2 regions of the Sphingomonas sp. FARSPH genome follow, and region 1 is predicted to be linked to the other one. Evidence: riboswitches for the same ligand, from Rfam matches in the RefSeq annotation. Region 1 holds a riboswitch; the other holds the start of a gene.
What was found. A riboswitch is a leader RNA that binds a small molecule or an ion and turns the genes downstream of it on or off. The one in region 1 is predicted to bind glycine.
Positions count from the first base shown of each region.

Region 2: another riboswitch for glycine. It lies ahead of DM480_RS01660 (L-serine ammonia-lyase); the one in region 1 lies ahead of gcvT (glycine cleavage system aminomethyltransferase GcvT).

Region 1 covers NZ_CP029985.1:670,610-674,008, reverse strand. Annotated here, with positions in the region: gene ispH (4-hydroxy-3-methylbut-2-enyl diphosphate reductase) at 1-419, opposite strand, end outside; gene DM480_RS03345 (hypothetical protein) at 538-1,173, shown strand; glycine riboswitch at 1,283-1,365, shown strand; glycine riboswitch at 1,369-1,472, shown strand; gene gcvT (glycine cleavage system aminomethyltransferase GcvT) at 1,537-2,736, shown strand; gene gcvH (glycine cleavage system protein GcvH) at 2,738-3,109, shown strand; gene gcvPA (aminomethyl-transferring glycine dehydrogenase subunit GcvPA) at 3,232-3,399, shown strand, end outside.
Region 2 covers NZ_CP029985.1:332,838-336,236, reverse strand. Annotated here, with positions in the region: gene DM480_RS01665 (metallophosphoesterase family protein) at 1-151, shown strand, start outside; gene DM480_RS01660 (L-serine ammonia-lyase) at 197-1,609, opposite strand; glycine riboswitch at 1,724-1,811, opposite strand; gene DM480_RS01655 (hypothetical protein) at 1,876-2,715, opposite strand; gene rpoC (DNA-directed RNA polymerase subunit beta') at 2,913-3,399, opposite strand, start outside.

The sequences.
Region 1 (3,399 bases):
TGGCCGGCATGGCCGATGAAGACGATGTGGCGCCCGGCCGCGACCAGCCGCTCCGCCTCGCGATGCACCTTCGACACCAGGGGGCACGTCGCGTCGAGATAGTCGAGTCCCCGATCCTGCGCCGCGGCGGGCACCGATTTGGGCACGCCATGCGCGCTGAATACGACGGGTTTGCCGTCGGGAACCTGATCGAGTTCCTCGACGAAGATCGCGCCTTTGGCCCGCAGCGTGTCGACGATGAACTTGTTGTGGACGATCTCGTGCCGGACATAGACCGGCGCGCCATGCTTTTCGATGGCCAGTTCGACGATGCGGATCGCGCGGTCGACGCCTGCACAGAAGCCGCGCGGTGCGGCGATCAGCAACTCGAGGACGGGCAGATCGGGGGCGTGGGCGGCGATCGGATCGATGGTGGCCATGGGGAAGCGCTCTACGCGATTGCTTGCACGCGCGAAAGGCGGTTCCTATGGTGCGCGCCGCCCGGCCGGGGCAGCCCGGCCCGATGTCGTCGCCCGTTCGAAAAGGTACGCGTTCACCGTGAAAAGCTCGCTCCTCGCCCCTTGCGCCCTTGCGCTCGTCCTCGGCGGCTGCGCCGGTAAGGGTGAAGTGGTGGAAGGCGGCATCTCCGCCGTCCGCTCCGCCTGCCCGACAGTGGGCGTTGCCGCCGGCACCGGCGACATCACCTTGTTCGACCCGGCGACCAGCCAGGACGAGAATGCGGTCGACGTCGTCGCGAACATGACGCACGTCCGCGGTGCCTGTAACGATGCGGGCGACCAGATCACGACGACGGTGACGTTCGACGTGCTCGCCCGCCGCACCCGTACCGATGGCGCGCGCGACGTGACCTTGCCCTATTACATCGCGATCGTGCGCGGCGGGAACCAGGTGACGGCGAAGCGCGTCGGCCAGATCGTCGTCCATTTCGACGCGGGCCAGGCCCGCGCGCAGGCGACCGGCGAGGCGACGAGCTACGTCAGCCGCGCCGCCGCGACGCTGTCCGACGATGTCCGCCGCGAACTGACCAAGAAGCGCAAGGCGGGCGAAGAGGATGCCGCGACCGATCCGCTGAGCCGGCCCGAAATCCGCCAAGCGGTGCTGAGCGCGACGTTCGAGGCGCTCGTCGGGTTCCAGCTGACCAACGACCAGCTGAAATATAACGCGCAGCGGTGACGGCGGACGGCGGCGATCGTCCTGCCTCTTGGGGCGGGGCATCGTTTGCCGATTGACTTGGCGCGGGCGCGTCGCCAGAGCTTTTGTCGTCGATGCGGGGCGACCCGCATAGGCGCGCGCGGGAGAGAGCCCGAAAGGGCCGCCGAAGGAGCAACCACCCCGGAATCTCTCAGGCACGCGGGACCGCGCGGACGCCATCGACACTCTGGAAAGCGCCCCTTTCAGGGGCCACCGAAGGGGTAAGCCCGCCGCGTTGGCGACGGGCGAAAGCTCTCAGGTTCCGTGACAGAGGGGGTTCATCGATGGTCGCCCGCGGCCCCGGCCGCTTGCGTCCGTCGCCCTTTTGAAAGGCCGGATGAGACGATGAGCGACGCGGTGATCGAACAGGCGCAGGATGCCGAGCTGGCCGGGGAACTGGACGGCGAGGAACCCGCGATCCAGCAGCTTCCGCTCGACGCCTGGCACCGCACCCAGGGCGGCCGCATGGTCCCCTTCGCCGGATATGAGATGCCCGTCCAGTACAAGGGCATCATGGCCGAGCACCTCTGGACGCGCGAGAATGCCGGCCTGTTCGACGTCAGCCATATGGGCCAGGTCGGCCTGACCGGCGAGGGCGTCGCCAAGGCGCTGGAAGCGGTGCTGCCCGGCGATATCGCCGGCCTTGCCCCTGCGAAGATGCGCTATTCGCTGCTGCTCAACGATGCGGGCGGTATCCTCGACGACCTGATGGTGACGACGCTGCCCGCGGGCGAGGGCGCGCATCCGTTTGGCGAGGCGAGCCATTACATGGTCGTCAACGGCGCGACGAAGTACGACGACGTCTCTTACCTGCTTGACGTGCTGCCCGAGGACGTCGTCATTAACCTGATGGAAGACCAGGCCTTGCTCGCGCTGCAGGGCCCAAAGGCGGTCGATGCGCTGGCGCGGATCGTGCCGGGCGTCGAGGCTTTGGTGTTCATGACCGCGGGCGCCTTCGCATGGAACGACACGCCGCTGTGGATCAGCCGATCGGGCTACACCGGCGAGGACGGCTTCGAGATTTCGCTGCCCGCGGAGATCGCGGAGGGCTTCGCCACCGCGCTGTGCGAACAGCCGGAGGTCGAGCCGATCGGGCTCGGCGCGCGCGATTCGCTGCGGCTCGAGGCGGGATTGCCGCTATATGGCCACGACCTCGATCCCGAAACGACGCCGGTGATGGCGGACCTCGGCTTCGCGCTGTCCAAGCGGCGGCGCGAGGCGGGCGACTTCGCCGGCGCCGCGCGCATCCTCGGCGAGCGCGAGAACGGCCCCACGGTGAAGCGCGTGGGCCTGATGATCGATGGTCGCCAGCCGGTACGCGAGGGCGCGAGCGTGGTCGACGCCGACGGCGCGATCATCGGGCGCGTCACCTCCGGCGGGTTCGCGCCCAGCGTCGGCGCACCGATCGGCATGGCCTACGTCCCCGCGGCGCTGGCTGCGGCTGGCACGCCGCTCAAACTGATCCAGCGGGGCAAGCTCCACGACGCGACCGTCGCGGCCATGCCCTTCGTCCCCCACCGCTATATCCGTGCAGGAGCCAAGTGAGATGAGCCGTTACTTCACGCAAGACCATGAGTGGATCGACGTCGACGGCGAGACCGGGACGGTCGGCATTTCCGATTATGCGCAAGGTCAGCTGGGCGACATCGTGTTCGTCGACGTCCCCGAGGACGGCAAGCAGCTGAGCAAGGGCGACGAGGCCGCGGTGGTCGAGTCGGTCAAGGCGGCGTCGGACGTCTATTCGCCCGTGTCGGGCAACGTCATCGAGGGCAATGCCGCGCTCGCCGATGATCCCAGCCTGGTCAATTCGGACCCGGAGGGCGAGGGCTGGTTCTTCAAGATCACGCTGTCCGACCCCGCCGAGCTCGAGGAGCTGATGGACGAAACCGCCTACGAGGCGTTCGTCGCCAAGCTGTGACCCCTGTGAGCCCCTCCCCTTCAGGGGAGGGGTAGGGGGTGGGGGACGTCTCACCGAGACCCACGCTTGCGGCGCCCCACCCCAACCCCTCCCCTGAAGGGGAGGGGCTTTGAGGAATGACAATGCGCTATCTGCCCCTGACGTCCCATGATCGCGAGTCGATGCTCGCGACGATCGGTGCGAGCCATATCGACGCGCTGTTCGTCGACGTGCCCGAGGCCGCTCGCCTCGATGGCCCGATCGAAGGCCTGCCGCTGCACGCGTCCGAACTGTCGGTCGAGCGGCACATG
Region 2 (3,399 bases), 340 kb from region 1:
CGGCGCGGGCACGCTGTCGCGCCGCACCCGCCGTACGCCCGCGTCTTTCAACGAAATCCGCATCATGGACGGACGCTTCGAAACGATCGCCCGCTGGCAAGGGGATCGGCCCGCCGCCGTCATCACCGAGGATGTACGCGCCGGCGCGTGAGCAACTGGGCCCGTATTCCTGAGGCCGACGGTTGGGCCGGTCAGCTCAGCATTCCACCACATTGACCGCGAGGCCGCCCAGGCTCGTCTCCTTGTATTTCGTGCGCATGTCCTCGCCGGTCTGGCGCATCGTTTCGATCACCGCGTCGAGGCTGACGACGTGGCTGCCGTCGCCGCGCAGCGCCAGATAGGCCGCGTTGATCGCCTTCACCGCCCCCATCGTGTTGCGTTCGATACACGGAATCTGCACCAGACCGCCGATCGGATCGCAGGTAAGACCCAGGTTGTGCTCCATGCCGATCTCCGCCGCATTCTCGACCTGCCGGTTGCTGCCGCCGAGCACCGCGGCGAGCGCACCCGCCGCCATCGAGCAGGCGACGCCCACCTCGCCCTGGCAGCCCATCTCCGCCGCCGAGATCGACGCGCGCTTCTTGTACAGCATGCCGATCGCCGCGGCGGTGTAGAGAAAGCGGCGCGCGCCCTCGCGGCGCTCCGCGAACGCCAGGTCCTTCGCGACCAAGGTCTCGTAATAGCGCAGCACCGCGGGCAGTACCCCGGCCGCGCCATTGGTGGGCGCGGTGACGACGCGGCCACCCGCCGCATTCTCTTCATTGACGGCGAGCGCCCACAGGCTGACCCATTCGAACACCTCCGCCGGGTTGCTGCCGGGGACGCAGCCGGTCAGCCCGCGCTCGATCGCCTGCGCCCGCCGCCGGACGCGCAGGCCCCCGGGCAACTCGCCGCTCTGCGCGATGCCGCGGTCGATGCACGCCATCATCGCATCGCGCACCGCGTCGAGGAAGCCGTCCGCCTCGTCCGGGCTGCGCCACGCATCCTCGTTGGCGCGGACCATGTCGGCGATCGACAGGCCGGTCACATCGCCGCGCGCGAGCAGTTCGCTGCCCGAAGAAAACGGGTGACGCACCGCGACATTGTGGGCCGCGACGGGCGCGCCCTTGCGCAGGATCGCGCCGCCGCCGATCGAGAAATAGGTTTCGGCATAGCCCGTGCCGTCCGCCAGCCGCGCGGTGAAGGTCAGGCCGTTGGGATGTTCGGGCAGGAAATCACGCGGGTGAAAGACGATGTCGGCGGCTTCCGAAAAAGGCACGCGCCGCTTGCCGGCCAGCGCCAGCCGCCCCTCGTCGCGGATGCCCGCCAGGATCGCGGGGACGGCATCGGGATCGAGCCGCTCCGGCTCCCAGCCGGCAAGGCCCAGGATCACCGCGGTGTCGGTGGCGTGGCCGCGCCCGGTCAGCGCCAGGCTGCCGTAAAGGTCGCAAGTGACGCCGACCGGCGCTGCGTCCTGCGCCAGCGCGCGCTGCGCGAAATCGCTGGCGGCGCGCATCGGCCCGACGGTGTGCGAGCTCGACGGGCCGATGCCGATGGTGAACAGTTCCGCGACGCTGATCGGGCGCGCGGCGCCGCGATCCAGGGTGTTCAAGGTGACGTCGGCCTGCATGCTGTTCCTCCGCCGCCTATGCGGCTGCTCGTCGCATGCCCCATCTGTCCCTTGCGCCTGAGATCGCTATCCCGTCGGCGGGCGTGGACGACCCACGCCTCTCTCCAGATGTCCGATGCCGACCTGGTCCTTTCGCCTGAGAGTTTCCGGGGCGGTTGCTCCTTCGGCGCCGGTCATGCCCGGTCTCTCCCGGATCGGCGGCGCCGGTATCGGGGAGCGGGCGGGGCGGGTCAAGCCGGGGTTGCGGCCCCGCGCGCCGCTGGCGGTCAACGCGCCGAGGCGCTCATCGCGGCAAGGCCCGGTTTCACCCGCCACGGTCTGGCAGCGCCCAGCCGCCATGCCAACAACAGGATCGCCGCGGCGGCTACACCCGCGGTCAGCGCAACGGGGGCGACCGGCATGTCGGTCAGCCGCGTCACGGCGCGCTCCCAGAATGCGGTGCGGCCGATCGTCTCGAAACCGATCAGTTGCGCCGCGGTGGCGGCCGCCGCGAGGCCGAATGCGACGCGCCCGTCCGATCGCCGGCTCGCCAGCACCAGCGCGATCAGCAGTGTCACGCCCTCCGCGAGATCGAACGCCAGTCGAAATCCCGCAAAGCCGGCCCAGCCGCCATGCGGGAAGCCGGGCAGGGCAGGGAAGAGCCGCCCGATGATCGGCGGCAACACCAGCAGCGCCGTCGCGAGCATCGCGGCGGCATGAACGCCCACGCGCCGGCGCCGTGCCAGGGCGTAGGCGACCAACGCGGTCACGCAGGGTCCGGCGATCATGTCGGCGATGACGAGCCGCGCACCGAAAGCGGCGTGAAAGGGATCGGCCTGTGTCCGCCACAGCCCCGCCATGCTCCACAGCGCCAGCGGCCCCGCCGCGGCGAACAGCGGCACGACGGCAAAGGTCGCCAGCCCTGCCGCCCGGTGCCACGCGGCCCTTCGCGCATGGATCGACCAGCTCTGCGCGGTGAGCAGCATCAGCCAAGCCGTCGCCGTCAGGCCGTGCGCATGAAGAGCGAAGGGCGCCTGCGCCAGCTGGCCGAGATAGCCGGGCCAGAAGGCGAGTGCGATCAGCGGAAAAAGCCCCAGCAACCAGCGATAGGCATGACGGTACGGCATCTCTTCTCCCCCCGAAGAAAGACACACGAACCATAACACAGAAGGGATCGCCCATAAAGCGTCCGCACCGGACATGTCGGTGGCGGGGGGCGGAACTGGTCGCCGAATAACGAGGCGTGCCGTCTCGCGCAAAAAAACCGCCGCCCGGCATCCCGGACGGCGGTTCTTTGTCTTCGGGCCGAGCGGCCGAACGAGGATCAGTCGTTCAGATACTCGCCCGCGGCCTCGTCGCTGCCGTCGCCCGAGGCGACGACCTCGGCGAGCGGGTCGGGACCCGCGCCGCCCGCATCACGTGGCGAACGCTTGTCCTCGGCGGCGCGCAGTTCGGCGGCCGACATCGGCGCGACGATCGCCGCCTGCAGCGCGCGCTGCTGCGCCCGGAGCGCGGCGTCGCGGCTGGTGGCCGCCACGCGCAGGCGGTTCATGCCCGCGCCCGTGCCCGCCGGGATCAGACGGCCGACGATCACGTTCTCCTTCAGGCCCATCAGCGTGTCCTGCTTGCCCTGGACCGCGGCCTCGGTGAGGACGCGGGTGGTCTCCTGGAACGACGCCGCCGAGATGAAGCTGCGGGTCTGCAAGCTCGCCTTGGTGATGCCGAGCAGGATCGGCTTGCCCTGCGCACGCGCCTCGTTCGGCCCGAGCTTGGCGTTGATCGCGTCCATCTCTTCGCGATCGACCTGCTCG